One region of the Streptomyces sp. NPDC002784 genome, then DNA from elsewhere that is predicted to be linked to it. Evidence: riboswitches for the same ligand, from Rfam matches in the RefSeq annotation. Region 1 holds a riboswitch; each other region holds the start of a gene.
The links. Region 1 has a riboswitch for cobalamin ahead of ACWD1Z_RS28330 (cobalamin biosynthesis protein). Riboswitches for the same ligand answer to the same signal wherever they lie in the genome.
Positions count from the first base shown of each region.

Region 2: it holds a riboswitch for cobalamin, as region 1 does, so the genes downstream of both, ACWD1Z_RS00870 (ribonucleoside-diphosphate reductase subunit alpha) here and ACWD1Z_RS28330 (cobalamin biosynthesis protein) in region 1, are expected to answer to the same signal.
Region 3: it holds a riboswitch for cobalamin, as region 1 does, so the genes downstream of both, ACWD1Z_RS35830 ((2Fe-2S) ferredoxin domain-containing protein) here and ACWD1Z_RS28330 (cobalamin biosynthesis protein) in region 1, are expected to answer to the same signal.
Region 4: it holds a riboswitch for cobalamin, as region 1 does, so the genes downstream of both, ACWD1Z_RS32750 (energy-coupling factor ABC transporter permease) here and ACWD1Z_RS28330 (cobalamin biosynthesis protein) in region 1, are expected to answer to the same signal.

Region 1 covers NZ_JBSFVD010000020.1:56,886-64,559, reverse strand. The annotation lists gene cobN (cobaltochelatase subunit CobN) at 1-915, opposite strand, end outside; gene ACWD1Z_RS28335 (cobyric acid synthase) at 912-2,447, opposite strand; gene ACWD1Z_RS28330 (cobalamin biosynthesis protein) at 2,444-3,385, opposite strand; cobalamin riboswitch at 3,508-3,647, opposite strand; gene ACWD1Z_RS28325 (hypothetical protein) at 3,830-4,051, opposite strand; gene ACWD1Z_RS28320 (anion permease) at 4,083-5,318, opposite strand; gene ACWD1Z_RS28315 (class II aldolase/adducin family protein) at 5,570-6,271, shown strand; gene ACWD1Z_RS28310 (alpha/beta hydrolase family protein) at 6,896-7,674, shown strand, end outside.
Region 2 covers NZ_JBSFVD010000001.1:178,063-185,736, forward strand. The annotation lists gene ACWD1Z_RS00845 (carbon starvation CstA family protein) at 113-2,248, shown strand; gene ACWD1Z_RS00850 (YbdD/YjiX family protein) at 2,223-2,420, shown strand; gene ACWD1Z_RS00855 (DUF3311 domain-containing protein) at 2,530-2,784, shown strand; gene mctP (monocarboxylate uptake permease MctP) at 2,781-4,376, shown strand; gene ACWD1Z_RS00865 (GNAT family N-acetyltransferase) at 4,448-4,954, shown strand; cobalamin riboswitch at 5,007-5,131, shown strand; gene ACWD1Z_RS00870 (ribonucleoside-diphosphate reductase subunit alpha) at 5,254-7,611, shown strand; gene ACWD1Z_RS00875 (ribonucleotide-diphosphate reductase subunit beta) at 7,611-7,674, shown strand, end outside.
Region 3 covers NZ_JBSFVD010000068.1:273-7,440, reverse strand. The annotation lists gene ACWD1Z_RS35840 (ABC transporter substrate-binding protein) at 1-1,111, opposite strand, end outside; gene ACWD1Z_RS35835 (GNAT family N-acetyltransferase) at 1,199-1,735, opposite strand; cobalamin riboswitch at 1,759-1,937, shown strand; gene ACWD1Z_RS35830 ((2Fe-2S) ferredoxin domain-containing protein) at 2,019-2,399, shown strand; gene ACWD1Z_RS35825 (ABC transporter substrate-binding protein) at 2,455-3,444, shown strand; gene ACWD1Z_RS35820 (FecCD family ABC transporter permease) at 3,594-4,595, shown strand; gene ACWD1Z_RS35815 (heme ABC transporter ATP-binding protein) at 4,592-5,419, shown strand; gene ACWD1Z_RS35810 ((2Fe-2S)-binding protein) at 5,416-6,117, shown strand; gene ACWD1Z_RS35805 (adenosylcobinamide amidohydrolase) at 6,261-6,965, opposite strand.
Region 4 covers NZ_JBSFVD010000031.1:36,538-44,211, forward strand. The annotation lists gene ACWD1Z_RS32705 (DUF4397 domain-containing protein) at 1-131, shown strand, start outside; gene ACWD1Z_RS32710 (class F sortase) at 166-747, shown strand; gene ACWD1Z_RS32715 (hypothetical protein) at 793-1,062, shown strand; gene ACWD1Z_RS32720 (hypothetical protein) at 1,125-1,397, shown strand; gene ACWD1Z_RS32725 (GMC family oxidoreductase N-terminal domain-containing protein) at 1,486-1,764, opposite strand; gene ACWD1Z_RS32730 (hypothetical protein) at 1,966-2,193, opposite strand; gene ACWD1Z_RS32735 (class I SAM-dependent methyltransferase) at 2,666-3,409, opposite strand; tRNA gene ACWD1Z_RS32740 (tRNA-Gly) at 3,651-3,720, opposite strand; gene ACWD1Z_RS32745 (hypothetical protein) at 4,130-4,339, shown strand; cobalamin riboswitch at 4,452-4,634, shown strand; gene ACWD1Z_RS32750 (energy-coupling factor ABC transporter permease) at 4,665-5,372, shown strand; gene ACWD1Z_RS32755 (energy-coupling factor ABC transporter substrate-binding protein) at 5,369-5,731, shown strand; gene cbiQ (cobalt ECF transporter T component CbiQ) at 5,738-6,487, shown strand; gene ACWD1Z_RS32765 (energy-coupling factor ABC transporter ATP-binding protein) at 6,484-7,326, shown strand; gene ACWD1Z_RS32770 (GNAT family N-acetyltransferase) at 7,385-7,674, shown strand, end outside.

The sequences.
Region 1 (7,674 bases):
GGCGGCGTACACCGGGACGTCGTCGGGGCCCTGCTCCTTGAAGGAGAACGGCACGGTGATCAGCCGGCCGTCGAACTCCGGGATCGCGACCTGCATGGCCGCGTCCATGGGGGAGAGGGCGGCGTCGGACTCGTCCCAGGCCCGGCGCGAGGAGGTCAGGCAGAGCCCTTGCAGCACGGGGATGTCGAGGTCGGCGAGGGCTCCGATGTCCCACGCCTCCTCGTCGCCGCCGGCCGACGCCTGGGAGGCGTGCGTACCGCCGGCGGCGAGGACCGTGGCGACGAGGGCGTCGGCCCGGCCGAGGATCTCGTACAGCCCCATGTCCGCGCCGCGCAGTGAACCGCAGTACACCGGAAGGGCGTTGGCGCCGCGGGCCTCGATGGCGTCGCAGAGCGTGTCCACGAACGCGGTGTTGCCGCTGAGCTCATGGGCCCGGTAGAAGAGCACGCCGACGGTCGGGCGGCCGCTCTCCTGTGCGCGGGAGCCATGGACGCCGTACTCCGGCATCTGCTGCGGTTCCAGGAACCCCTCGCCGGTCAGCAGCACGGTGTCGGAGAGGAACCGGGCGAGTTCGGTGAGGTTGGCGGACCCGCCCTCGACGAGGTAGCGCAGCGCCTCGGCGACCACCCCGGCGGGCACCGACGACTCGGCCATCAACTCGGCGTCCGGGACGCTCTCCCCGCCCAGCAGCACCGTCGGGATGCCGGACGCCTTCAGCGCGGCGAGCCCGTCCTCCCAGGCGCGCTTGCCGCCGAGCAGCCGGACGACGGCGATGTCGGCGCCCGCGAGGAGCGCGGGCAGTTCCTCGGCGACGTCCACGCGGGTCGGGTTGCCGATCCGGTAGGAGGCGCCGGACGCGGCCCTGGCCGCCAGCAGATCCGTGTCGGCGGTCGACAACAACAACACTGTGCTCATGCGGGCGCTCCCGGTGGAATGAAAGGCAGTCCTTGCGGCGCGCCCGACTCGATGAGCCGCCAGAGCGCGTCGGTGTCCGCGTGCTGTTCGATCAGATCGCCCAGCCGGTCCAGCTGTTCCTCGCGCAGGGCGGCGAAGGAGGTGTCGGGGGCCGGTACGAAGCGGCGGCCCGCGGCGGCCGCCACCTCCCGCAGGAACGCCCGGCGGAAACCGTCCGACTCCAGCGAGCCGTGCCAGTGCGTGCCCCAGGTCTGCCCGACCCGGCAGCCGTCGAGGCTGTTTCCCTCGTCATCGCAGATGAACGCCTCGCCGCCCGCCACGGAGGCGACCCCGTGGTGGATCTCGTACCCCTCGACCCGCTCGCCGAGGGCTTCCCCCACCGGCCGGGTGAGGGTCTTCTCGCGCGCGAACCGCACCCGTACGGGCAGGACGCCGAGCCCGTCGACCCGGCCCCTGCGGCTCTCCACGTCGTCCTCGATGTGCTCGCCGAGCACCTGGAAGCCGCCGCAGATGCCGAGCACGGGCCGCTGTTCGGCGGCCCTGCGGACGAGGGCGTCGGCGAGCCCCCGCGCGCGCAGCCACTCCAGCGCCTTCACCGTGCCCCGGGTCCCGGGCACCACGACGAGGTCGGCGTCGGTGAGTTCCTCCGGCCGGTCCACGAACCGCACGACGACACCCGGCTCGGCGGCCAGCGCGTCGACGTCGGTGAAGTTGGACATGAGCGGGACCGCGCAGACGGCCACCCGCAGCACGTCCGCGCCGACGGGCGGGGCAACCACGGACTCCCGCACGGTCCCGCGCAGGGAGACGCGCAGTCCGTCCTCCTCGTCGATGCCGAGCCCGTGCCGGAAGGGCAGGACGCCGTAGGTGCGGCGCCCGGTGAGGTCGTGCAGCATGTCGAGGCCGGGTTCCAGCAGCGAGACGTCGCCGCGGAACTTGTTGACCAGGAACCCGGCGACGAGTTCCTGGTCCTCGCGGGAGAGGAGCGCCACCGTCCCGAAGAAGGAGGCGAAGACGCCCCCGCGGTCGATGTCACCCACCACCAGCACGGGCAGCCGGGCGCGGCGCGCGACGCCCATGTTGACGATGTCGGTGCGCCGCAGATTGATCTCGGCCGGCGAACCGGCCCCCTCGCAGATCACGGCGTCGTACGTGTCCCGCAGCTCGGCGAGGCAGTCGAGCACGGTCCCGAGGAGCTGCTGCTGCCGCCCGCCGTGATAGCCGCGCGCGCTCAACTCGCCCATAGGCTTGCCCATGAGCACGACCTGACTGCTCTGCTCGCCGCCCGGCTTGAGCAGCACCGGGTTCATCAGCGCGGTCGGTTCGACGCGGCAGGCCTGCGCCTGCATGGCCTGCGCCCGGCCGATCTCGGCGCCCTCGCGGGTGACGAAGGAGTTCAGCGACATGTTCTGCGCCTTGAAGGGCGCGACCTTCACCCCCTGCCGGACCAGCCAGCGACAGATTCCGGCGGTGACGACACTCTTTCCGGCGTCGGAGGTGGTACCGGCGACCAGGAGACCTCCGCTGCTCATGACCGCCTCCCCGCCACGACGCGGCGCGCGGCGGCGCTGACCGCCAGCGCCAGCCAGCTCACCCGCCGGGACAGCCGTACGGCCCGCTCGATGTCCCCGACCTCCACAGCACGCCCTTCCCCGTTCAGCACCGGCCGGTGCTCGATCCGTCCGCCGTACGACAAGGTCCCCCCGAGCCGCACCCCCAGCGCCCCCGCGAACGACGCCTCCACGGGCCCCGCGTTGGGGCTCGGATGCTGCGCCGCGTCGGCGCGCCAGGCCCGCACCGCACCCCGCGGATCGCCTCCGGCGACGGCGGCGAGTACGGCGGTCAGCCGCGCCCCCGGCCACCCGGCGACGTCGTCGAGGCGCGCGGAGGCCCAGCCGTAGCGCCGGTAGCGGGGCGACTTGTGGCCGACCATGGCGTCGAGGGTGTTCACGGCCCGGAACCCGAGGAGGCCCGGGACCGAGCCCACAGCGCCCCACACCAGTGCTCCCACGACGGCGTCGGAGGTGTTCTCGGCGACGGACTCCACCACCGCCCGCGCGATCCCGTCGGCGTCCAGCGCGTGCGGATCCCGCCCGCACAGATGCGGCAGCCGCGCCCGCGCCGCCTCGACGTCCCCCGCCCGCAGCGCCCGCCCGACGGTCCGGGCCTCCCGCCCGAGCGAAGTCCCCCCGACCACCGCCCAGGTGGCGGCAGCGGTCAGCGCGACACGAGCGGCGGGGGAGCGGCGTACCGCACGGGAGGCGAGGGCACCCACGGCGACGGCGCCACCGGCGCACACGGCGGTGTGCAGCGCGCCCCGGCCGCGGTCGTCCCGCCACAGCCGCCGTTCCACGGCGCTCGCGGCCCGCCCGAACACGGCGACCGGATGCCCGCGGCGGGGATCGCCGAGGATCAGGTCACCGAGGAGGCCGGCGGCGGCGCCGTACGCGAAGACGCGATCGGCCCGCATCGGCTCAGCCGGCCGACGGGTCGGCCGGAACCCCGGCGTCGGGGGCCGTGCATCTCAGAGCCTGTGTCAAACGGCAGCCGCGCATGGCGATATGTCCTCACTCAGGGTGTCCACGCCCTGGTTCGACGAGACCGGCGGTGAGAGTTCCTGGCTCCCGGGGCTTCCTACCCCGGTGACAGTGGCGGGACCGCGCCGGAATCGCACCGGCTTCCTCTCCTGCCGCCGTAAATGGCTCCGGCAGTCCACCACGGGCCCGGAACAGCCGTCAACTTGCTGTTGACCTGCGAGAGGAGAGTGTGCTGAGGCCCACACCGGGTCCGGTGGGGCGGGGTTGGGGAGGGCCGGGCGCGTCGCCCCCGTCCGCGTCGTACGCGAAAGCGCCCTGCCCCGAACACCCCCGTCAGGGGCACCGGAACAGGGCGCGAGCCCGTCGCGCGAGGCGCGTCAGACCACGATCAGATAGATCCCGTACGCCACAGCCGCCGCGCACGCCGCGAAACACGCGTACGCGCCGGTGACCGCCAGTCCCGCGGAGCCCCCCTGCTCCACGGCCCGCTCGCGCCGCGTCAGACCCGCGATGCCGAGGGTGAACAGGGCCACCAGGGCCACGGTGACCACGAGGCTGACGCCGAAGACGGAGCCGAGAGCCGCCCAGTCGATCTTCATGATGCCGCTTCCTTGAGTATCCGGTCGGGGGTCAGACGCGGGCCGACGGCGTCGGCTCCCCGGCCGGGGCCGGGATCGTCGCCGCGAGCTCCTCGGTCGCCGGGCCGGCGGGCGGCGGCGGCGTGACGGCCGCCATCGCCGTGGTCACGACACCCGCGGGCTCCTCGGTCTCGTTGACGTTGGTGTGGTCGACGATCTCGCGCCGGGACAGCTTCCAGATGGCCGCGCTGGAGCCGACCAGGAACACCGCCACGACCGCCGTGCCCCAGGAGCCGAAGTTCGTGACCCACTCGGCCAGCGCGCCGACGAGCGCCGCGGCCGGCAGCGTCAGGCCCCACGCGACGAACATCCGCGTCGCCGTGGACCAGCGGACGACGCCGCCCTTGCGGCCGAGGCCCGCGCCCATCACCGCACCGGAGACGGAGTGCGTGGTGGAGAGGGAGAAACCGAGGTGGGAGGAGGCCAGGATGACCGTCGCCGCGCTGGTCTGGGCGGCGAAGCCCTGCTGCGGCTGGAGGTCGGTCAGGCCCTTGCCCATGGTGCGGATGATCCGCCAGCCACCGAGGTAGGTGCCGAGCGCGATGGCCACGCCCGCGGAGAGGATGACCCACATCGGCGGGTCCGAGTCGGGCGCCAGGGTGCCGCCGGCGACGAGGGCGAGGGTGATGATGCCCATCGTCTTCTGCGCGTCGTTGGTGCCGTGGGCGAGGGAGACCAGGCCGGCGGAGGCGATCTGGCCGGCGCGGTAGCCCTTCTCGGAGGACTTGCTGCCGTCGGCCTTCTTGCCCAGGGAGTACATCAGCTTCGTGGCGAGCATCGCCGCGAGGCCCGCGACCAGCGGGGCGGCGATCGCCGGGATGAGGACCTTGGTGACGAGCACGTCGCCGTGGACCGCGCCGACGCCCGCCGAGGCGATGGTCGCGCCGATCAGGCCGCCCATGAGGGCGTGCGAGGAGCTGGAGGGCAGACCGACCAGCCAGGTCAGCAGATTCCAGAGGATCGCCCCGACCAGCGCGGCGAAGATGACCTCGGGACGGATGCCGGTCTCGTCGACGAGACCTTTGGAGATCGTGTTGGCGACCTCCACGGAGAGGAACGCGCCGACAAGGTTCAGTACGGCGGACATGGCCACCGCGACCTTGGGCTTGAGCGCACCGGTCGAGATGGTCGTGGCCATCGCATTGGCGGTGTCATGAAAACCGTTCGTGAAATCGAACGCGAGTGCGGTTATTACCACAATCGCGAGGATCAGCGAGAAGTTTTCCATTTACCCAGGCAATCGTTCGAGGTCATTGGCTGGACGAACGTAAGTAACCTGAGTGAACGGAAGGTGAACTGGGGTGAGCTACGGGGTGTCTGAACCAGGCGTTCCGTCTTGCGTCGGTTCCACGTGGTTCCGCGGGCTTCAGGCGCCCCAAGGGTCGGGAGCCCTGGGCGACCTTCCGGAGCGGGCTCAGGGACCGGGGAAGAGATCCTGGTCACCCTGAAGCCGGGCCCGTCGGCTGGCAGGATCGCCGCATGGCTGAGCAGCGGGAGAACGGGCGGGGCGCGGGGGAGTCATGGCCGGAGGGCGTACGCCCCGAGGAGGCGCGCGCCTGGGAGGAACTGGTCGCGACAGCCCGCCGGACCGTGTCCGACGGTCTGGTCGTGGGCACGTCCGGGAACGTCTCGGTATGCGTCGGGGACACGGTCCTGGTCACCCCCACGGGGGTGCCGTACGACCGGCTCACCCCCGAGGACGTGACGGGCGTCGACCTGTCCGGGCGCCAGGTCCTCGGAAAGCTGCGGCCCACGAGCGAGCTGCCCATGCATCTCGCCGTCTACGGCGCCACCGGCGCCCGCGCGATCGTCCACACGCACGCCGTGCACGCCACGGCCGTCTCGACCCTGGTCCAGGAGGTCCCGGCGATCCACTACATCACCGCGGACCTCGGCGGCCCCGTCCGGGTTGCCCCGTATGCGACGTACGGCACCGAGGAGTTGGCCCGGAACATGCTCCGGGCCCTGACCGACCGCACCGCCTGCCTCCTGCAGAACCACGGCACGCTCGCCTACGGCGCCACCCTGACCCAGGCCTACGACCGCACGGCCCAGCTGGAATGGATGTGCCGAGTCTGGCTCACGGCGTCCTCGATACCGGGCCTGTCCCCCTCCCTGCTGTCCGCCGAACAACTGACGGAGGTGACGGAGAAGCTACGGGGCTACGGCCAACAGTCCTGACCCTACGGCCCCACGCCCGCCGCCCCGCTGCCGATGACGGGGCCCGCCGTCCCGCTACCGGTGACGCGCGCCCGCCGTCCCACTGACCGTCACGCGCGTCCGCTGTTCCGTCCTCCGTGAGGCATTGCCGACCGTTCCGCTGACCGGCGCCTGCGTCCGCCGTCCCGCTGACTGGCGCCTGCGTCTCCGTCCGCTGGCGGTGATGCGCGTCCGTCGCCTCGCTGGTGTGACGCGGGTCCGCTGTGCCGTTGGCCGCGATGCGTGTCTGCCGTTCCGACGACCGTAGCTTGCGCCCGCTGTCCCGTTGGCCGTGACGCGTGTCCGTCGTCCCGCTGGCGTCGCCCGCGTCGGCTCTCCCGCTGGCGGTGACGCGCGCCCGCCGCCTCGTTGGTGTGACGCGGGTCCGCCGTTCCGCTGACCGGCGCCCGCCTCTGCTCTCCCGCTGACCGGCGCCCGCCTCTGCTCTCCCGCTGACCGGCGCCCGCGTCTGCTCTCCCGCTGGCCGCGACCCGCGTCCGCCCACCCCTTAACGCCCCCGCCTCCGCCCCCTAGCCAGCCCCCTAACCGACCCCCCGCCTCCCCCTCCCACTGGCCGTACGCGGGGTCCGCCGGGACACTGGATGCGTGCGCACTGTCACCGCGACGGCCGCTGCCGTCACCATGGCCCTGGCCGCCGGCGCGGCAAGCGTGGCCGCCGGGCGACTCGCCAGCGACGCCGCGCTCAAGGCGCCCCCCGGCAGGCCCCTGCCCACCGAGCCCCGGCTCACGGTGCACGGCACGGCGGCCGGCCAGATCTCGCTCACCCGCGACCTGGCCTCCCTGCGCCCCGGCGTCTACGGCCTCGGCGGTGACGGCTCGCACGCGGTCGTGGGCCCCGTCCTCGGCACCGCGACCCACGCCGCCGACACGGTCGTCCGCCGCCTGGAACGCGTCACCCACGGCACCCTCAGCCCCGGCGACCGGGTCTGGCTCACCCCCAACCTCCACGTCGGCGACCCCCGCGCCGCACTCGGCCTCGACCACGCCGACGTCGACATCCCCGGCGAACTCGGCCCGCTGCCCGCCTGGTTCGTGCCCGGCGCCCGCCCCACCTGGATCATCGCGGTGCACGGCCTCGGCACCACCCGCGAACTCGCCATGAACGTCATGGAGTCCCTCACCGCCCGCCACTTCCCGGTCCTCGCCCTCGGCTACCGCGGCGACCTGGGGGCGCCCCGCTCCCCGGACGGCCTGAACCACCTCGGCGAGACCGAGTGGCGCGACCTGGACGCGGCACTCCGCTACGCCGTGCGCTACGGAGCCCGGCAGTTCGTCCTGCTCGGCTGGTCCACCGGCGCCACGATGGCCCTGCGCGCCGCCGCCCGCTCCGGGCTGCGCGACCGGATCTCGGGACTCGTCCTGGA
Region 2 (7,674 bases), on a different contig from region 1:
TAGGGCCAACGCGATGTTGCAGCGGCCGCAGGAGTAGTGCTCGCGGTGTAGCGCCCCTTCCCTTCCGGCACTACGGTCCTCCCCGTCATCGCATGGACGGGAGGACGACCCGGTGCGCACCGCGAACACTCGAACCATCGTCATCTGGACCCTCGTCGGACTGGTCGGCGCCACCGGCTGGGCGGTACTCGCGCTGGCCCGCGGGGAGGACGTCTCCGCCGCCTGGATGGTCGCCGCGGCCCTCGGCTCGTACGCCATCGCCTACCGCTTCTACGCCAAGTTCATCGCGTACAAGGTCCTGAAGGTCGACCGGACCCGGGCCACCCCGGCGGAACGGCTCGACAACGGCATCGACTTCCACCCCACCGACCGGCGCGTGCTGCTCGGCCACCACTTCGCCGCGATCGCCGGCGCCGGACCGCTCGTCGGGCCGGTGCTCGCGGCGCAGATGGGCTATCTGCCGGGCACCATCTGGATCATCGCGGGCGTCATCTTCGCAGGCGCGGTCCAGGACATGGTGGTGCTGTTCTTCTCCACCCGCCGCGACGGCCGTTCGCTCGGCCAGATGGCCCGCGAGGAGATCGGCCCGTTCGGCGGCGCGGCGGCGCTGCTCGCCGCCTTCGCCATCATGATCATCCTGCTCGGGGTGCTGGCCCTGGTCATCGTCAACGCCCTGGCCGAGTCGCCCTGGGGCACCTTCTCCATCGCGATGACCGTCCCGATCGCCCTGCTGATGGGCGTCTACCTGCGAGTCCTGCGCCCCGGCCGGGTCAGCGAGGTCTCCCTCATCGGCGTGGGACTGCTGCTGCTCGCGCTGGTCGCGGGCCGCTGGGTGGCCGAGTCCTCGTGGGCCGACGCGTTCACGCTCGCGCCCTCCACGCTGGTGATCTGGCTGGTGGCGTACGGCTTCATCGCCTCGATCCTGCCGGTGTGGATGCTGCTCGCGCCCCGCGACTACCTCTCCACCTTCATGAAGATCGGCACGATCTTCCTGCTCGCCCTCGGTGTCGTCGTCGCGCTGCCGACGCTGAAGATGGACGCGGTGACCGACTTCGCCTCACGCGGCGACGGCCCGGTGTTCGCGGGCTCCCTGTTCCCGTTCGTCTTCATCACCATCGCCTGCGGAGCCCTCTCCGGCTTCCACTCCCTGATCTCCTCCGGTACGACGCCGAAGATGATCCAGAAGGAGACGCAGGTCCGGATGATCGGCTACGGCTCCATGCTGATGGAGTCGTCGGTCGCCGTGATGGCGCTGGTCGCCGCCTCGGTCGTCGACCCGGGCCTGTACTTCGCGATGAACGCGCCGGCCGGTGTCATCGGTGACTCGGTGCAGAACGCCTCGCAGGTGGTGGGGAGTTGGGGCTACCAGATCTCCCCCGAGGACCTCGCCCAGGCCGCGAAGAACGTCGAGGAGGCGAGCCTGCTCTCCCGCACCGGCGGCGCCCCCACGCTCGCCGTCGGCATCTCGGACATCTTCTCCCAGATCACCGGGGACAGTCTGCGGGCCTTCTGGTATCACTTCGCGATCATGTTCGAGGCGCTGTTCATCCTGACCGCGCTGGACGCCGGCACGCGCGTGGGCCGGTTCATGCTGCAGGACACCCTGGGCAACGTCTACCGCCCCTTCAAGGACGTCAGCTGGAAGCCCGGCCTGGTCATCTGCAGCGCGATCGTGTGCGGCCTGTGGGGGTACTTCCTGTGGGTGGGCGTCCATGAACCCCTCGGCGGCATCAACCAGTTGTTCCCGATCTTCGGCATCTCCAACCAGCTGCTGGCCGCCGTCGCGCTGGCCGTCTGCACCACCCTGCTGGTGAAGTCCGGCCGCCTCAAGTGGGCGTGGATCACCGGCGTTCCGCTCGCCTGGGACGCCACGGTCACGCTGACCGCCAGCTATCAGAAGGTGTTCTCCAGCGACCCCAAGGTCGGCTTCTTCAAGCAGCGCCAGGTCTTCCAGGACGCCATCGACGACGGCAGGATCCTGCCGCCCGCCAAGACCATGGACGACATGCACACCGTCGTCACCAACTCCACCGTGGACGGCGTCCTTTCGGCGGTCCTCGCCCTGCTCGTCGTCATCGTCGTCGTGGACGCGGCGCGTGTCTGCGTCCGGCACGTCCGCCGCCCCGCGCTGTCCACGCTCAGCGAGGCACCGTACGTCGAGTCGAAGATCGTCGCCCCGGCCGGGCTGTTCCCGACCCGCGAGGAGAAGGAGGAGCAGCGCGATGCGGTCACTGCGGCGGGTTCTTAGGGCCGTGCGCTGGTACGTCCGCGAGCTGACCGGCGAATCGGCCTACGACCGCTATGTGGCGCACGTGCGCAGGGACCACCCCCTGGCGCCCGTGCCGACCCGGCGCTCCTTCGAGCGGATGCGGACGGACCGGCAGGAGTCGGACCCGCGCCAGGGTTTCCGGTGCTGCTGAGGCCGGTTGGCCGGACCGATATGCGGACGAGGGGTTCCGTTTCTGCGACACCGTGACCTAGATTGCCTGCGCGTTTCACAGGTGATCAGCGAGGGGACGGAGCCGTCAGATGTCACAAGCCCCAGAGGCGAGCGGAGAGCCGGTGGTGACGCCTGTGCGCGTCGTCATCGGCCTCTGCCTGTTCGCGCCCTTCGTGGCGATGCTGTGGGTCGGGTCGTACGCGAAGGCCGACCCGGCCTTCATAGGCATCCCGTTCTTCTACTGGTACCAGATGGCCTGGGTGGTCCTGTCGACCGCGCTGACGATGGTCGCGTACAAGCTGTGGCAGCGTGACCAGCGCGCACGTCGTGGAGGCGGCAAGTGAACGACGGCGTGAACGGCGTCGCACTCGCCGTCTTCATCTTCTTCTTCCTGGCCGTCACGGTCATGGGCTTCCTCGCCGCGCGCTGGCGCAAGGCCGAGAACGAGCACAGCCTCGACGAATGGGGCCTGGGCGGACGGTCGTTCGGCACCTGGGTCACCTGGTTCCTGCTCGGCGGCGACCTGTACACGGCGTACACCTTCGTGGCGGTCCCGGCGGCGATCTACGCGGCCGGCGCGGCGGGCTTCTTCGCGGTGCCGTACACGATCCTCGTCTACCCGCTGATCTTCACGTTCCTGCCCCGCCTGTGGTCGGTCTCCCACAAGCACGGGTACGTGACGACGTCGGACTTCGTGCGCGGCCGCTTCGGCTCCAAGGGCCTGTCGCTGGCGGTGGCCCTGACCGGCATCCTCGCCACCATGCCGTACATCGCGCTGCAACTCGTCGGCATCCAGGCGGTGCTGGACGTGATGGGCGTCGGCGGCGGGGAGGACACCAACTGGTTCATCAAGGACCTGCCGCTGCTGATCGCGTTCGGTGTGCTGGCCGCGTACACCTACTCCTCGGGGCTGCGCGCCCCGGCGCTGATCGCCTTCGTCAAGGACACCCTGATCTACCTGGTGATCGCGGTGGCGATCATCTACATCCCGATCAAGCTGGGCGGGTTCGACGACATCTTCGCCGACGCGGGCGAGAAGTTCACGACCACCGGGGTGGGCGGTCTCGTCCCGCCGGAGGCCGGCCAGTGGACGTACGCCACCCTGGCGCTGGGCTCGGCGCTGGCGCTGTTCATGTACCCGCACTCGATCACCGCGACCCTCTCCTCCGGGAGCCGTGAGGTGATCCGCCGCAACACCACGATCCTGCCGCTGTACTCGCTGATGCTCGGTCTGCTCGCGCTGCTCGGCTTCATGGCGATCGCGGCCGGGGTGAAGGTGGACAACGGCCAGCTGGCGATCCCGCAGCTGTTCGAGAACATGTTCCCGGACTGGTTCGCGGGCGTGGCCTTCGCGGCGATCGGCATCGGCGCCCTCGTACCGGCGGCCATCATGTCCATCGCGGCGGCGAACCTCTTCACCCGCAACATCTACAAGGACTTCATCAAGCCGGACGCCACCCCGCAGCAGGAGACCAAGGTCTCCAAGATCGTGTCCCTGCTGGTGAAGGTGGGCGCGCTGGCCTTCGTCCTGACGATGGACAAGACGGTCGCCATCAACTTCCAGCTGCTGGGCGGCATCTGGATCCTGCAGACCTTCCCGGCCCTGGTCGGCGGCCTGTTCACCCGCTGGTTCCACCGCTGGGCGCTGCTCGGCGGCTGGGCGGTCGGCATGCTCTACGGCACGGTGGCGGCGTACGGTGTCGCCTCGCCGACCCAGAAGCACTTCGGCGGCTCGTCGAAGGAGATCCCCGGCATCGGGGAGATCGGCTACATCGGCCTGACGGCGTTCGTGCTGAACCTGGTCGTCACCGTGGTCCTGACCTTCGTCCTGAGGGCGGCGAAGGCCCCCGAGGGCGTCGACGAGACGAGCCCCGAGGACTACACGGCGGACGCGGGCGACCCGGGCGTGCAGAAGGAACTGAAGCCGATTCCCTGACCGGGAACCCCACCCGCAGCGGGCCGCCGATGCAGGACATCGGCGGCCCGTCGTCGTCCACACTCGACCGCATGGACTTCCAGATCCGGCCGGTGGAACCCGCCGAACACGACGAACTGGGCGAGATCACCGCCCGCGCCTACCTCCAGGACGGCCTCCTCACCTTCGGCGAGGACGACTGGTACCTCGGCGAACTCCGCGACGTCGCCAAGCGGGCGGCAGCCGCCGAGGTCCTGGTGGCCGTGGAGAGCGGCCGGCTCCTCGGCGGCGTCACCTTCGTCCCGACCGGCGGCCCCATGGCCGATCTCGCCCGCCCCGGGGAGGCGGAGATCCGCATGCTGGCGGTGGCGCACGCGGCCCGCGGCCGGGGCGTGGGAGAGGCCCTCGTGCGCGCCTGCGTCGACCGGGCGCGCACGACGACGGGGTGCACGGGCATCGTCCTGTCCACCCAGTCCCTGATGCACACCGCCCACCGCATCTACGAGCGCCTCGGCTTCCGGCGCGCCCCGGAGCGCGACTGGAACCCGATCCCGGAGCACGGCGACTTCACTCTCCTCACCTATGAGTTGACGCTCTGAAGCCGACGCGACACAACATCTGGGGGTGACATCGCGGGGCGGCACAAGATGTATGCTCGTGCTCGCTGTCGCCGCAGGGGAATCCGGTGCGAATCCGGAACTGTCCCGCAACGGTGTACTTGGGCACATCTGTGCCCGATCGTCAGTCCGAGGACCTGCCGACAGCGCACCCGGCCGTCCGGTCCGGGTGCCAGACGTCCGGGCCTCGAGGAATGGGCCGGTGGACGCGACGCCCCGTGCGCTCGTGAGCTGCCGCCTGCCCTCCGCAAGGCCCCGTGCCGAGCGAGGGAGAGCCCCCAGTGACCATCGCGCCAGCCGACCCGGCTTCAGCTTCAGCCGCCCAGGTGGAGACCGACGGTCCCGGAACCGCGCTGCTGCGGACCCTGACCGAGCTGACCTCCGACCTCCCCGACGCCGACCCCGGCCGGGTCGCAGCCGCCGCGCTGCGCGGCCGGTCCGCCCGCGCGGACGAGGCGGAGTTGCGTGAGCTGGCCACCGAGGCGGCGGCCGGGCTCATCTCCGAGGACCCCGCCTACTCCCGGCTGGCCGCCCGGCTGCTCACCCTCGGCATCCGCGAGGAGGCCGCCTCCCAGGGCGTCACGTCCTTCACCGGGTCGGTCGCGGTCGGCCACCGGGAGGGACTCATCGCCGACCGGACCGCGGAGTTCGTACGGATCCACGCCGAGCGCCTGGACGCGCTGGTCGACCCGGGCGCCGACGACCGCTTCGGCTACTTCGGACTGCGCACCCTGCACAGCCGGTACCTCCTGCGGCACCCCCTCACCCGCAAGGTCGTCGAGACCCCCCAGCACTTCCTGCTCCGCGTCGCCGCCGGCCTCGCCGAGGACGACACCGTCCGCGCGCTGGACGAAGTCGCCGCGCTCTACCGGCTCATGAGCCGTCTCGACTACCTCCCCTCCTCCCCCACGCTCTTCAACTCCGGCACCCGGCACCCCCAGATGTCGTCCTGCTACCTCCTCGACTCCCCCAAGGACGAGCTGGACTCCATCTACGACCGCTACCACCAGGTCGCCCGGCTCTCCAAGCACGCCGGCGGCATCGGGCTGTCGTACTCCCGCATCCGCGCCCGGGGTTCGCTGATCCGCGGCACCAACGGGCACTCCAACGGCATCGTCCCGTTCCTGAAGACCCTGGACGCCTCCGTCGCCGCCGTGAACCAGGGCGGCCGCCGCAAGGGAGCCGCCGCGGTCTACCTGGAGACCTGGCACTCCGACATCGAGGAGTTCCTGGAGCTGCGCGACAACACCGGTGAGGACGCCCGCCGTACGCACAACCTCAACCTCGCGCACTGGGTGCCGGACGAGTTCATGCGCCGGGTGAACGCCGATGAGCCGTGGAGCCTGTTCTCCCCCGCCGACGTGCCCGAGCTGGTCGACCTGTGGGGCGAGGAGTTCGACGCGGCGTACCGCGAGGCGGAGGCGAGCGGGCTCGCCCGCCGGACCATCCCCGCCCGTGACCTGTACGGCCGCATGATGCGCACCCTCGCGCAGACCGGCAACGGCTGGATGACCTTCAAGGACGCCGCCAACCGCACCGCCAACCAGACCGCCCTGCCGGGCCATGTGGTCCACTCCTCCAACCTCTGCACCGAGATCCTGGAGGTCACGGACGACGGGGAGACCGCGGTCTGCAACCTGGGGTCGGTCAACCTCGGTGCCTTCGTCGACCGGGGCGGCATCGACTGGGAGCGCCTGGACGAGACGGTCCGCACGGCCGTCACCTTCCTCGACCGGGTCGTCGACATCAACTTCTACCCGACCGAGCAGGCGGGCCGCTCCAACGCCAAGTGGCGCCCCGTGGGCCTGGGCGCGATGGGCCTGCAGGACGTCTTCTTCAAGCTGCGGCTGCCCTTCGACTCGCCGGAGGCCAAGGCGCTCTCCACCCGGATCGCCGAGCGCGTGATGCTCGCCGCCTACGAGGCCTCCGCCGACCTCGCCGAGCGCAACGGCCCGCTGCCGGCCTGGGAGAAGACCCGTACCGCGCGGGGCGTCCTGCACCCCGACCACTACGACACCGAACTCACCTGGCCCGAGCGGTGGTCGGCGCTGCGCGGCCGGATCGCCGAGGTCGGGATGCGCAACTCCCTCCTCCTCGCCATCGCGCCCACCGCCACCATCGCGTCCATCGCCGGCGTCTACGAGTGCATCGAGCCGCAGGTGTCCAACCTGTTCAAGCGCGAGACGCTGTCCGGTGAGTTCCTCCAGGTCAACTCCTACCTGGTGCAGGAGCTGAAGGCACTGGGCGTCTGGGACGCCCGCACCCGCGAGGCGCTGCGCGAGGCGAACGGCTCGGTGCAGGACTTCGGGTGGATCCCGGAGGAGGTGCGGCGGCTGTACCGCACGGCGTGGGAGATCCCGCAGCGCGGGCTGATCGACATGGCCGCGGCCCGGACCCCGTTCCTGGACCAGTCCCAGTCCCTGAACCTCTTCCTGGAGACGCCGACCATCGGCAAGCTCTCCTCGATGTACGCGTACGCCTGGAAGTCCGGGCTGAAGACGACGTACTACCTGCGCTCGCGCCCGGCGACCCGCATCGCCCGCGCGGCCCAGGCCACCGTCCCCGTCCCGCAGGCGACCTCCGAAGAGGCCGTCGCCTGCTCCCTTGAGAACCCCGAGTCCTGCGAGGCCTGCCAGTAATGACCACCCGTAACCAGAATCTCCTCGACCCAGGCTTCGAGCTGACCCTGCGCCCCATGCGCT
Region 3 (7,168 bases), on a different contig from region 1:
CTTTCTGGAGCTGCTGTTGGAGCACCTGGGCGGTCTCGGGCAGCTCGGCCCGGTCGTTGTAGGTGGCGATGGTGATGGGCTTGCCGTCCGCGTCGGTGGCCTCGGCCCGGCCGGTCGGCTCGGTCCTCTTGTCCGCGGTCCAGGTCAGGGCGGGGCCGTAGATGCCCTGGGCGGGCTCGGCGTGACCCTCGTACACGCCCTTGGCGACGGCGGAGGTGTCGATCGCCTCGCGCGCGGCGGCCCGCAGCGCCGCGTCCTTGAAGACGCCTCGCTGGGTGTTGAGGTACAGGCTGGTGTTCCGCGCGGTGTTGATCTCGTGGACGGAGTCCTCGTCCAGGGAGGCGACCTGTGCGACGGGCAGGGCCTCGGCGATGTCCACGTCCCCGGTGCGCAGGGCGTTGGCGCGGGCGGTGCCGTCCGAGACGAACTTCGCGTCGATGCCGGACGCCTGGGCGCGCCCGCCCCAGTAGTCGTCGTAGCGGTCCAGGGCGGCTGCCGTGTCCCCGGTGGTCCGGGTGAGTTCGAAGGGGCCGGTGGCGGTGCCGGCCGGGTTCACCTTGCCGTCCTTGCCGTACGCCTTGGGGGAGAACACCGCGAGGCTGGGGTTGGTCAGCCGCAGCGGCAGCACCGGGTCGGCCTCGCCCGTGCCGACCTTCACCTGGTCGTCGCCCACGACCTCGGCGGTCAGCTTCACGCCGGAGATCGCGGTCGGCGCCGGGTCGGCCGCGGCGGCGTGGGTGAGGGCGGAGGCGACGGCCTCCGCGGTGACCTCACTGCCGTCCTGGAAGGTGGCGTCCCTCAGCGTGAACACCCAGCTCTTGCCGCCCTGTCGGCTGCTCCACGACTCGGCGAGCGCGGGGGCCGCGGTGCCGTTGGCGTCCAGCCGGGTCAGCCCTTCGCTCACACCGAGCCGGGACAGGATGAAGGAGTCCTGGCCGCCGTACGGCGAGTAGTTCTCCGTCGGCTGGAAGGCGAACGCCACCCGCAGGCGCCCGGCCTCACCCGGGCCGGAGGAGTCCGAGGACGAGTCGTCGTCGTTGGAGGCGAAGCAGCCGGAGAGCGCGGGGGCGAGCAGCAGGCCGGCTATGAGTCGACGGCGGGGAGATCTCATGGTCCTCGTTCTGTCTTTCCAGGGCGGACGTTCCCGTACGGGTCGGTCGGCCGACGTCGACCAGCATCATATGAATATGATTTTCATTTAAGCAAGCGGGATCTCGAAGTGCACCACGCCATTGCCTCCGCCGGGCACGTCCTCCCTCTCGTCGCAGACGACCTTGCCCAGCGTCCGCCACAGGCTCATCGCGCCGGGGGAGTGCGGGTCGGTGTGCAGGTACACGGACCGGTAGCCGCCTTCCGTCCGTGCGAAGTCCAGCAGCTCTTCCACCAGTTGCCGGGCCAGCCCGCGCCGCCGGTGTTCCGGGCGCGTGTACACCCGCCTCAGCTGCGCGGTCTCACCCGACGGGTACCGCTCCGCCAGCCACCGCGGGTTCGGCGGATGGACCGGCCCGCGCGCATCGAGCGCGGCCGTGGCGGCCACCGTCCCGTCCGCGTCGTCGACGGCGACCAGCAGGGTGTGCCGGGGCGGGACGACGTAGAACGACCCCGGATCGATGATGTCGGCGTGCCAGTGCGGCACGTAGCCGGTGCCGAAGTCGCGGTAGACGGTGTCGAGCATCACCGCCCGCGCCTCGTCGAGATCGGCGGCCATGGCGGTCCTGATGCGATACTTCTGCATCTGCGCATCATATGCAGGTAGCCCTGTGCGATGATGTTCGGCGACAAGGCGACGGCGGAACGAGGAAGCCGGTGTGAATCCGGCGCGGTCCCGCCACTGTGATCGGCGAGCCAGTCCCGAACAGGCCACTGCCCCAAGCCGGGTGGGAAGGCCGGGACGCGCTTCGACCCGAGAGCCAGGAGACTCAGGCGGTCGCCTCCTCGACGAACCCGGGGCGGATTTCCCCGGAGGAGGGTGGTTCGGCATGCCCGTGAGGCCGGCCGAGGAGGCGTACGACAGCCCGGTGGGCACAGGGTCGGTCGGTACAAGACCGGTAACTCCGGTGCCGTGCCGGGTCGTTGTGTGCCGGGACTGCTGCTGCGGCAGTCCCAAGGTGACCGGCGTCGATCACACGGCGCAGACCGCGCGGCTGGGCGAGGCCGCTCCCGTACGCGTCTCCGCCTGCCTGGATGTGTGCGATCAGGCCAACGTGATCGTCGTGCAGCCCTCCGCCGCCGGACGGGCCGCCGGGGCGCGGCCGGTCTGGCTGGGCCTGGTCAACGACCCCGCCGCGACCGAGGACATCGCCGCCTGGGTGAGCGCGGGCGGTCCCGGCATCGCTGCCCGGCCCGAGATCCTCGACCTCTACGCCTTCACCCCGCCTCGGCGCCGCGCGGCCCGCTGAGACCGGCAGCCTGCGCGCCGACCGTCCGTAACACCCGTACGAGAGGACCTTTCCCATGACGGGCAGACGTCTGCTGTCCCCCTTGCTGGCCACGGCCACCGCTGTGCTCATCACGAGCTGCGGCGCAAGCGCCCAGGACAACGCCGGGGGCTCCAACGGCCCGGCCGACAAGGGATTCCCGGTCACCGTGTCCAACTGCGGGGTGACAACGACGTTTCAGCGCCCACCCCAGCGCGCGGTGTCCTTGAACCAGCACGCGACCGAGGTGATGCTGGCGCTCGGGCTGGAGAAGTCGATGGTCGGCACGGGCTACCTCGACGACGCAATCCTCCCCGAGTACCGGGCCGCCTACGACAAGGTCAAGGTGCTGTCGGAGCAGTACCCGTCGTACGAGACGCTGCTGGCCGCCGAGCCCGACTTCGTCTACGGCGGCTGGGCCTCCACCTTCGACGAGAAGGAGGGCCGCTCCCGTGCCGCCTTCACCCAGGCCGGCATCAACACCCGCCTCAACATCGAGGAATGCCCGGCTGGGCCGGTGACGATGACCGCCATGGACAAGGAGATCCGCGAGGTCGCCAAGGTCTTCGGCGTCCCCGAGCGGGCAGAACGGCAGATCGAACGGCTGCACACCACCCTGGAGGAGGTGGACGGCAAACTCGACGGAGTGGAGCCGGTAAAGCTGTTCGTCTACGACAGCGGCGACAAGAGCGCCTTCACCGCGGGTGGCGCGGGCATCGGCAACGACATGATCAAGCGGGCCGGAGGCGTCAACCTCTTCGCCGACCTCGACAAGCCGTTCGGTGACGTGTCGTTCGAGCAGGTGGCCGAGCGAGCGCCCGAGGTCATCGTCATCTACGACTACGGCGACCAGAGCGTGGCGCAGAAGAAGGAGTTCCTGCTCGCCAATCCGGCGCTGCAGGACGTGCCCGCCATCAAGAACCGGCGGTTCGCGGTGCTGCCGCTGTCCTCCACCGTCGTGGGCGTACGGGTGCCCGCGGCCGTCGCGTCGCTGGCACGCCAGCTCCACCCGGACCGCTTCCGGTGACCGGCGTGAGCGAATCGGCCGCCGCTGGCACCGACGCCGTCGCCGTCGCCACGGGCAGGACGCCGGTAACCACCGACACGGTCGGCAACGGCTCTGCCAGGGCCGGGACCGCGCAGGCCGTCACCGGCCGCCGCAGACTCCCTTACGCCCTGGTCCTGGCCGGGCTCGCCGCCTTGGTGGCGGTGGCGGCGACGTTCGGGATCGCGGCCGGCTCGGTCACGATCCCGGCCGACGAGGTGTGGCGCATCCTGCTCCACCACCTGCACCCCGCCCTCGCCGATGAGACGTGGCCCCCGGTGCGGGAGACGATCGTCACCGACGTCCGGCTGCCCCGGGTACTGCTGTGCGCGGTGGTCGGAGCCGGCCTGACGGTGGCGGGGATGGCGTTGCAGGCCTTGGTCCGCAACCCGCTCGCCGACCCGATGCTGCTGGGAGTGTCGTCGGGCGCGAGCGTCGGCGCGGTCCTGGTCCTCGTCCTCAACGTCACACTGTTCGGAGCCTTTTCGCTGCCGCTGGCGGCGTTCTGCGGTGCACTGGCGGCCCTGGTCGCGGTGTACTTCCTGGCCCGCTCCGGCGGACGGATGACCACCGTACGGCTGGTCCTGGCGGGCGTGGCGATGGCCGAGGTGCTGTCGGCGGTGGCGAGTTTCCTCGTGGTCACCTCCAACGACCCCCACAAGACGCAGTCGGCGATGCGCTGGATGCTCGGCGGACTGGCCGGCACCACCTGGACGATCGTGTGGATCCCGGCCGCCGTGGTCCTGCTCGGTACGGCCGTCCTCCTCGGCGTGAGCCGTCCGCTGAACCTGCTGCTCGCCGGTGAAGAGGCCGCAGCCGCCCTCGGCCTGGACGTCCACCGGTTCCGTGCCGCACTGTTCACCCTGGTCGCCCTGATGATCGGCACGATCGTCGCGGTCAGCGGCCAGATCGGCTTCGTCGGCCTGATCCTGCCCCACGTCGTACGGCTCCTGGTCGGGGCCGACCACCGCCGAGCGCTCCCGGCCGCGGCTCTGCTCGGCGCGGCCTTCCTGATCGCCGCCGACCTGGCCGCGCGCACCCTCATGAGCCCCGAGGAGATCCCCGTCGGCATCCTCACCGCCCTGGTCGGCGGCCCCTTCTTCCTCTGGCTGATGCGCAGGAGCGCGCGATGACCGGACGGCCACCCACGGCACCCGCAACGCTGCACATCGACGACGTGTCGGTGGCAGTCGACGGCACACCCCTGGTCGACCGAGTCTCCCTGACGGTGTCAGCCGGGGAGGTGGTCGGGCTCGTCGGCCCCAACGGCGCCGGCAAGTCCACCCTCCTGCGCACCGTCTACCGGGCGCTGCGCCCCACGTCGGGTCGCGTGCTGCTGGACGGGACGGACATCTGGCGGATGCCCGGCAAGCAACTGGCCCGGCGGTTGGCGGCCGTCCTGCAGGAGCACGCCGGGGACTTCGAGCTCACCGTGTATGAGGTGGTGGCCATGGGCCGCACCCCGCACAAGCGCCCCTTTGCGGGCGATGACGCCGACGACCGCGCCATCGTCACGGCCGCCCTGACGGAACTGGACGTCACCGACCTCGCCCAGGCACCCTTCGACCGGCTGTCCGGCGGTGAGAAGCAGCGCGTCCTGATCGCCCGCGCACTCGTCCAGCAGGCCGGGACGATGGTGCTGGACGAACCCACCAACCACCTCGATCTGCGCCACCAGCTCGACGCGCTCCGCCTCGTCCGCCGCCTCGGAGTCACCGCCGTGGTCGCCTTGCACGACCTCAACCTCGCCGCTTCGTTCTGTGACCGCCTCTGCGTGCTGGACGCCGGACGCGTGGTCGCCCAAGGCACACCCCGTGACGTCCTCACTCCCGCCCTGCTGAAGGACGTCTACCGCGTCGAGGCGGACATCACCGAGCATCCCCGCACCGGCCAGCCACAGGTGACGCTGCTCACCGGCCACCAGCCCGCACCCAGACAGGAAGCCAAGCAGACATGACCGCACCGGTACCTGTACCTGCTCATGTGCCCTCCGGGGCCGTCGCTGCCGCGCTGCAGGACGTAGCAGCTCTGGGAGGCTTCTTCACCCTGACCGTGGGCGGCCCCGACCAGGGATGGCACCCGGTCACGGACGCCTACGCCCGAGGCTTTGCCGACCTCGCGCAGGTGATCGCCGACCGGTACGACACCCGGGAGGCGCGCATCGGCCTCTCCATCGCGCAGCTCGGCCACGCCGCCCGCCTGTGGTCCCCGGTCCTGGCCTGCACACTCCTCCACGGCATCGTCCCCGACCTGACCGGGCTGCACCGGGCCGACGAGGGCCCCGCGCTGAGGCTGCCCAACCCCAGCGGCTGGCCCGCCGACCGAATCCCGAACCTCACCGGGAAGTTGTACGAGGTGGTGGTCGAACAGCACCTCGACGCGCTGGCCACAGGGAGCCGCGTCAAGATCTCCCCCCGCCTCCTGGACGGCAACGCCGCTTCAGCACTGGCCGGCACCGCCCAGGTACTGCTGACGGCACGGCCGGACCTGCGAGACCCCCTCACCGAACTCACCACCGGCCTCCTGGCCACCGGCCGCCTCTCCGGCACCGGCCACTTCACCGGCCCCGACCTCGGCTTCCGCCGCCGCAGCTGCTGCCTCTTCTACCGCACTCCGGCGGGCACGACATGCGGAGACTGCTGCCTGACCGGATGACTCACCTGACGGCCGGGGCACCCAGGGGACGCGGCCGGCCAAGGCGTCGCGCCTGCCTGGGGCCCTACTGGACGGCACCGACGTCATCCTGGGTGTCTCACCGACCCCGTTCTCTCACCCGACACGTCAACACGACGGAAAGCTCAGTAGCACGGGTTCAGGGGAGCAGATGACTCGTCGGCGGAGGCGCGTACGGCTTTGTGGACGGCGCGGGCGAGGCGGGCGCCCCACAGGGAGCGGGGGCCCGCGAAGGCGTGGACCTCGTCTTCGGTGCGTGGGGAACGGGCGGCGATGCAGACGGCGTCCGTGGGGGTGCCGGAGCAGTCGTACCCCGCGTCGAGCAGCGCCTGCACCTTCGCTTCCGTGGCTGTGGCCACCGCGTTGACCAGCGCCGCGTCGGTCAGGGCGACGGGAAGTGTCGCGACGATGTTGATCGTGCCGGCGTGCGGTGCCGCAGCCGTGCCCTCGGCCGGGGAAGCGGCCCATCCGCGTACCCCGAGCCCCGCGGTGGCCACGGCGTGCACCCCGCCGTCGTGGGCGTACCCGTAGGCGCGCACATCGGCCGCGGTCATCAGCCCGACGCCCGGGCCATGGGCGTCGGCCGCGCGCGCCACGTCGGCGAGGTGGCGTTCCGGGTCGATTCGCCGGTAGCCATGGGCGACTTGCGCGTTCAGGATCCAGGCGCGTACGCCGATGCCGCCGCCGAGCACTGCGCTGCTGATCATCCGCCAGCCGTCGCCCAGCCGCCACAACAGGCTGTGCAGGCGCTCACCGTCCTCGACGCGGGTGAGGTGTTGTATGCCGGGCAGGCCCGCGCGGTGACGGGTCGGCGGATCGAGGGCGGTCACCGGACGGGCTCCTGTTGCTTGCCGGGCGAGGATCCGGGTGATCGTACGCCGCGCTGTTCGGGCGGGCTGTGCCGGGCCGCGGCCGTCAGCGCGGCCGTTGTCATCGCCGACGGAGAGCATCGTCCGCGGGGGTGGCCCGCTCGGGGCGCCGAGCGTCCGCTAACCTACCGGCCAGTAAGAAGCTTGTCCGTCAGCTCCCGCCC
Region 4 (7,674 bases), on a different contig from region 1:
TGCACGCGGGCGGCAACGGCGCCGCCGTCGCCGGTGACTCCGCCGGCGAGTGGCCGGCCTGGGCCGCCGCGGCAGGCGTGGTCACCCTGAGCGTCCTGGTGGTTCGCCGCGTCTCCGGCCGCCGTGCGTAAAACCGCTCGACCCCTCAGCGGCCGGATCACGGCCTTGGCCGCACTGGCGGTCCTGACGACAGCACCCGCGCCGTCAGGGCCGCCTTCGCATCCCGCCGACTTCGGCCGGCCGGCAGCCGCCGCGGTCCAGGACACCTCGGCGCCCCGGGCCGGCACCGAGCGCCGCACTCCGCGGCCCTCGCGCGTTCTCGTGCCCGGGACCGGACTCGACGCCCGGGTCCGCCCGGTGGGCCTGACCCGGGAGGGCGCCATGGCCGTACCCGCCGACCCGTCGGTGGCGGGGTGGTACCGCTTCGGTCCCGTGCCGGGAAGCGGGCGGGGCTCGGCCGTGCTGGTCGGGCACGTGGACAGCGACACCGGGGCCCTGGGCGAGTTCGCCGCGCTGTACGACGTACGCCCCGGCGACCGCGTCGAGGTACGCCGCGACGGCGCCCGCCCGGTGGTCCACCGCGTGACGTCGCGCACGACGGTGCCCAAGGACGATCTGCCCTCCTCCGTGTTCCGCCGCACCGGCGCCCCGGTCCTCACCCTCATCACCTGCGCACCTCCCTTCGTCCCCGAGCAGGGCGGATACCTGTCCAACCTCGTCGTCACGGCGCAGCCGTCCCCGGCCTGAGCGGCCCGCGACCAGCACAAGAACACGGGAGACGGGAGGGCAGCGGTGACACACGTCGATCACGCGCACCTGCTGGAGCTGGCGCTGGGCAACGCCGGGCGGTCCGAGGACGCCGTCGCCCTGCGGCACCTGGCCGTCTGCGTGCTCTGCCGGCAGGAACTGGCCCGCGTGACCAGGGTGGTCACCGCCGCATCCGAGGTCGACCTGTCGGACCTGGCGACTCCGCCTCCGGAACGGCTGTGGGAACGCATCAAGCGAGAGCTGGCCGAACCCACGGACCGCGCGAAGCCCCCACGCTCGCAGTCCGAGCAATGAATAATCGCAGTCGCTCGGTATCGGGACGACCTCGTCGGTCGACGGACAGTGAGGGGACAGAGATGACACCGCGGTGGGGGCTCGGCGTGGCGATGGCCGCCGGGGCGTCGGCGTTGCTGCTGCTGACGGGATGCAGCCAGCCAACGGACTACAGCGAGATCGTCACGTTCACCGATGAACACGGCCGGGCCTGCACCGCGGCGGTGGTCGTCGATCAGGAACAGAGCGAGGGCGACGACTACGAGATCTCCAGCCTCGACTGCGACTACCCGCCGGAGGGCCGTACGCCGGGGGCCGGCGGCTACTCTCCCCTGCCGGAGCGGGACGAGGACTGATCGCAGGCGGCGTCAAGTGGCGCTGCTGAGCAGGCCGTAGGGCCGTTCGATCCGGTGTTCGCCGAGGAGCGCGCGTACGGCTGTGACGTCAGCGGGGGTTGCCCGCCCGGGGTGCCGCAGCCGTACGCGGACGGTGTCGGCGACCTCGGAGGTGCGGCCGTCGGGGGTCCGGTCCGCCCTCCTCGGCGGCGGCGAAGCCGTGGCGGCTGCGCCGGCGGTCCACGACGTGGCCGGGTGTGCGGTAGCAGGTGCCGGAGTGGACGACCGTGGTGCCGCCGACCGGGCGGCCCACCGGCAGGACCAGCGGCGGACTGCCGAGCGCGAGGGTGGCTCCGGCGTCCCGGTAGAGGTCGGTGAAGCGGTCCAGCGGGGCCCTGCGCCCGAACGACGCGGCTGTGTGGTCGTCGGCCCGCCTGGCTTCCCGTCAGCCGCGCCCGTGTCGTGCGGTGGGGCAGCAGGACCGTCTCGGCGCGGGCCACGCGGTCCACCCGGACCGGGCGGTCGCGCTGTTCGTCGCTCAGGCGGACCCGGCCCGGCATCCTCTCCTTGAACGTCGTTCCCCGGGTGGTCACCAGGCACCGTCCCGGCGTTGGCGGGCGCGCGCGAGGTCGTCGAGCATGATGCGTTCCGTGGCCGACGGGTAGGCGTCCGCGGCGGCGCGGGCCGCCGCCCGGTCACCGGCGGCCACGGCGTCGAAGACCGGTGCCGGCCGGTCGTGGGCGGCCTCCGCTCCGGCGAACGGTCCGACCGGCGCCGCGCGCACCGGCAGGTAGGCGTTGAACAGGGTGTTGGTCAACAGCACCTACACCCGTTGCCGGTCGCCCGGGCGAGGGCGCGGTGCACCTCGGCATCCGCGAGCTGCGCGGCCTCGCCGCCTGAGCTGCGCGGACCGCCGCCATCAGGGCGCGCAGTTCGGTGACTTGAGCCGGTGCGGCGCGGGCGGCGGCGCGCTCCGCGATCAACGCGCCGATGGAGCGCCGGACTTCGAAGATCTCACCGATCCGGTCCGGCCTGTGCCCCACGGGCATCGGCAGCAGGTCCGCCCCGCCCAGGCGCAGGAAGTCCCGCACTCGGGTAGCTCCCCGCGGGGTGACGGCCGCCGAGGATGTCCTCCCGCAGCCGCTTCTCCAGCACATCGACCGTACTCCCCCGCGGCAGCGCACCCATCCCGGCTCCCCTGCAGTGGCTCAGTGGATGAGCCTCTGAACCACTGAGGGAAGACGGGCGTCAACGCCTGTGCACCCAACTCCCCTTCTACCGGGCCCCGTTCAGGCGCGGCAGCGGAGCATCTCCAGGGGCGGGTGGGCGAGGACGTCCGCCCAGAAGTCCTCGCCGAACTCCCGGAGGCCGGCCTCGGACACCTGCAGCGGAACCCACTCCAGCGCACCGAACCCGCTCGCCCGCAGACACGACTCGTAGACCTCGCGGCGCGGGGCCGTGCTGACGATGGTGATCGGCTGCGGGTCGAGCAGGGCCGTGACCCGCACCCGCGGGCCCGTCTCGATCTCCTCGCCGGTGGGCTCGCAGCGGAACCCGTACTTGTCCAGGGACGGACAGTCGAAGCGGTAGTCGGGCTTCTGGGCGAGCACGAAGAACTCCCCGCCCGGCACCAGGCTGCGGTGGATGTTCCGGCACATCCGCTCCATCGCGGCGATGTCCTCGGCGTAGTTGAGGCACTGCACCCCCAGCGCGATGTCGAAACGCCGGTCCAGGGGCCGCAGTTCACCCACGTCTCCGACCTCGTAGCGGACCCCGAGCGGATCGCGCTGCTCCATCTCCCGTGCGGCGGCGATCATCTCGGCGGAGATGTCGACCCCGAAGACGTCCGTCGCGCCCCGCCGCTTGAACTCACGGCTGTAGAAGCCGGTGCCGCACGCCAGGTCGAGCACCGACTTGCCGGTCACGTCCCCGACCATGCCCAGGAAGCTCGGCACCTCCCCGTACCGCATCAGCGGCAAGGACTTGAACCCCTCGAATGCCTCGCCGATCCGGTCGTACTGCTGCACGCCCACGTGCTGCCCCCTTCTGCGCTTCCTCCGGTACACGGCCCTGCCGGACCCCGCTTTCCGGGGCCCTCGGCCGTGGCAGCGAGTCTTCACCGGCGCGCTCGGCAGGCCGTACTGGCAGATGACACGAAGAAGTCGAGGGGGTGAGCCTCGGATCAACCAACAGACGTACGCCGGACGCCCGGACGGAACATGCGCCGACAACGCATGTGGCCCGCCCCGATGTTCGGGACGGGCCACATATCCGAGCGCCGGGCAGGCCTTGCACCTGCATCTCCCCGCAGGAAGCGGGGCGTCTTTCCTTGGACCACCAACGCAGAACCGGAGCGCCGGGCTTCCGGCGGACCGCTCAAGATCGACTATACAGCATTCCGGGGTGCCGCGCCCGTCGCCGAGTCACCTCCCAGCGCGTCGCGCGGCTCTCCGGCCCCGCACCGCGCGGACACCTCGATCCCGATCTTCATCCGAGGGGCGGCCAGGCCGCACGTCAGCATCGTGGCGGCCGGGCGGACGCCGTATGCGGCTGAAGAGCGACGAGAACCCTCTGCTCACCCACCTGCTGGGGATGGGGACGGTCAGCCGACCGGTCCGCGAGAGCCCGCACCGCCGGACGCCAGCCTCTTCCAGGTGAATTGCCCGGTCTCGTTGACTTCGAGGCGGGGATGCGCGGTAACTCCCGATCGGGTTCTTACACGGTGTGGGCCCCGATGCCGAAGGAGAGCAGCCATGCGCGTACGCGTCACTCTCGTCCCCGCCGCCCTGACCGCCACGGTTCTCGCCGCCGCCGGTGACTCCGCCGCCCACGACGGCCCCGGAGTGCATGTCTCCAACAACGCGCCCGTGGTCACCGTGGTCAACACCGTCGAGATCAACGACCCGCTGGAGGACGTGCTGGAGCACACCCTCAACTTCGGAGACGGCTACAGCTGGGACTGACCCCCTGCCCGGCCCGAGACCCGGGCGCCGCCGGTGCGCGCCCCGGCGCGTGTGCGGGCGTGCGCCGTCCTTGCGCCCCTGGGGAGCGCTTGTCAGCCGACCTGATCAGGCACTACTGTCACCACGCCTTGGTGAACGGGAAATCCGGTGTGATGCCGGTGCGGCCCTCGCCACTGTGATCGGGAAGTCCGGCTCCGGCCCTCGCGGGCAGCCACTGGGTCCTCGGACCCGGGAAGGCGGAGTACGGGCGGTGTCACCCGTCAGCCAGGAGACCGGCCAAGGCGCGTCAACCATCCACGAGGTGCTGGAGAGGGTCTGCTGAGCCATGCACATAGCCGAGGGATTTCTGCCTCCGGCGCACGCCGTCGCCTGGGGCGTCGCGTCCGCGCCGTTCGTCGTCCACGGAGTCCGGTCGCTCACCCGTGAGGTCAGGGAACACCCGGAGAGCACCCTGCTCCTCGGCGCCTCCGGGGCCTTCACCTTCGTCCTGTCCGCTCTCAAGCTGCCCTCCGTGACCGGGAGCTGCTCCCACCCCACCGGCACCGGCCTGGGCGCCATCCTCTTCCGGCCGCCGATCATGGCGGTCCTGGGCACCATCACCCTGCTCTTCCAGGCGCTGCTGCTCGCGCACGGCGGCCTGACCACCCTCGGCGCCAACGTCTTCTCCATGGCGATCGTCGGGCCCTGGGCCGGATACGCCGTCTACAAGCTGCTACGGCGCTACGACGTGCCGCTGATGGGCGCCGTGTTCTGCGGCGCGTTCGTCGCCGACCTGTCCACCTACTGCGTCACCAGCGTCCAGCTGGCGCTCGCGTTCCCCGACCCGAGCAGCGGATTCCTGGGCGCGCTCGGCAAGTTCGGCTCCATCTTCGCCGTCACCCAGATCCCGCTCGCGGTGAGCGAGGGACTTCTCACCGTGCTCGTGATGCGGCTGCTGGTGCAGTCCAGCAAGGGAGAACTGACCCGGCTCGGCGTGCTCCTGACCGACGGCAAGCGGGCCCGGACCGAGTCGAGCGAGGCGGTGGCCCGATGAGCCGCAACACGAAGATCAACCTGCTGCTCCTGCTGGCCGTGGCACTGCTCGCGGTGATGCCGCTCGTGCTCGGTCTCGGCGACCACAAGGAGGAGCCGTTCGCGGGCGCCGACGCCGAGGCGGAGACGGCGATCACCGAGATCGACCCGGACTACGAACCCTGGTTCTCGCCCCTGTACGAACCTCCGTCCGGGGAGATCGAGTCGGCGCTGTTCGCCCTCCAGGCAGCGCTCGGCGCGGGCGTCCTGTGCTACTACTTCGGCCTGCGGCGCGGCCGCAAGCAGGGTGAACAGCGGGCGCTGGAACGGGATGCCGTGGGCGCGCGGGGTGCCGGGGAGTCCGACCGCGAAGGGGTCTGATCCCCGGTGCTGCCGATCGACGCGGCGGCGCACAGCAGTCGCTGGCGCCGGCGCCATCCCGTGGACAAGGCCGTGCTCGGGCTCGGCCTGACCGTGCTCGCGATCTCCCTGCCGCCGTGGCCGGGGGCCGCCCTGGTCGTGGTGACGTCCCTGGTCGTTCTGCTCGGTCCGGCGGGTGTGCCGGGCCGGAAGCTGTGGCGCGCCTACCGGGTCCCGCTGGGTTTCTGTGTGACCGGTGCGGCCACGCTGCTCGTCCAGGTGGGCGGGCCGCAGGGGTTCGTCTCCCTCGCCGACGACGGTCCGCTGCGCGCCGGGGAGTTGCTGCTGCGCACCTCGGCGGCCTCCCTGGGCGTGCTGCTGTTCGCGTTCACCACGCCGATGTCGGATCTGCTGCCCCGGCTGGTGAAGGCCGGAGTGCCGGCGGCCGTGGTCGACGTGGCGCTGGTGACGTACCGGATGAGCTTCCTGCTGCTGGACTCGATGCGCCGGGTCCGGGAGGCGCAGGCCGCGCGGCTCGGGCACACCACGCGGGCCGCGACCTGGCGGTCCCTGGGCGGGCTCGGGGCCACCGCCTTCGTGCGGGCCTTCGAGCGGGCCGTGCGGCTGCAGTCCGGGCTCGCCGGACGCGGCTACGACGGCACGCTGCGCGTGCTGGTGCCCGAGGCCCGCGTCTCCGCCCGTTTCACGGCCGCGAGCTGCGGGCTCCTCGTCGCGCTGGCCGCCCTCACCCTCGTACTGGAAGGCCCCCTGTCATGAGCGAGTTGATCGCCCTCCAAGGCGCGTCCTACGCCTACGAGGAAGGACCGGTCGTGCTCGACGGGCTGGACTTCGAGGTGTGCGAGGGGCGGGCGCTGGCCCTGCTCGGACGCAACGGCAGCGGCAAGACCACGCTGATGCGGCTGCTGAGCGGCGGACTGCGGCCGCGCACGGGCCGGTTGACCGTCGAGGGGAAGCCGGTCTCGTACGACCGCAAGGGGCTGACCCGGCTGCGGACCACCGTGCAGCTGGTGGTGCAGGATCCGGACGATCAGCTGTTCGCGGCGTCCGTCGGGCAGGACGTGTCCTTCGGGCCGCTCAATCTCGGGCTCACCGACACCGAGGTGCGCGGGCGGGTCGAGGAGGCGCTGGCGGCGCTGGACATCACGGCGTTGGCCGACCGGCCGACCCATCTGCTCTCCTACGGTCAGCGCAAGCGGACGGCCATCGCGGGCGCGGTGGCGATGCGGCCACGGGTGCTGATCCTCGACGAGCCGACCGCCGGGCTCGATCCGGACGGGCAGGAACGGCTGCTCGCCACGCTGGAGCGGCTGCGGGCGAGCGGTACGACGGTGGTCATGGCCACCCATGACGTCGATCTCGCGCTGCGCTGGGCCGATGACGCGGCGATGCTCACTCCGGGGGGCGTCCGCACAGGGCCCGCGCCGGAGATGCTGGCCCGTACGGATCTCCTGCGGGCAGCGGGGCTGCGGTTGCCGTGGGGGGTGGCCGCGGCACAACTGCTCCGCGAGCAAGGGCTGTTGGGTGACGGTGTTCCAGGTCCCCGTACCCCTGACGAACTCGCCGCGCTGATCGCGTCGATACCGGCCGACGGCTGACGCACCCGGCGAGGAAAAGGAATTGCCGTGCGCGTCCGGCTCACGTTGGCTGGGCGGCATGGCTGAACTGCGTACCGATCACCTCGTCCTGCGCCACTGGCGGGACTCCGACCTGGAACCCTGGGCGGCGATGAACGCCGATCCCGCCGTGCGGGAGCATCTGGGCGCGGCGCTGACCCGCGAGCAGAGCGACGCCTCCGTGGCGCGCTTCCTGGCCGAGTTCGACCGGCGAGGCCATGGCTGGTGGGCGGTGGAGGTGCGCGCCACGGGTGAGTTCATCGGCTTCGCGGGCCTGGACGAGGTGGAGGACGACACCCCCTTCGACGGGGTGGAGATCGGCTGGCGGCT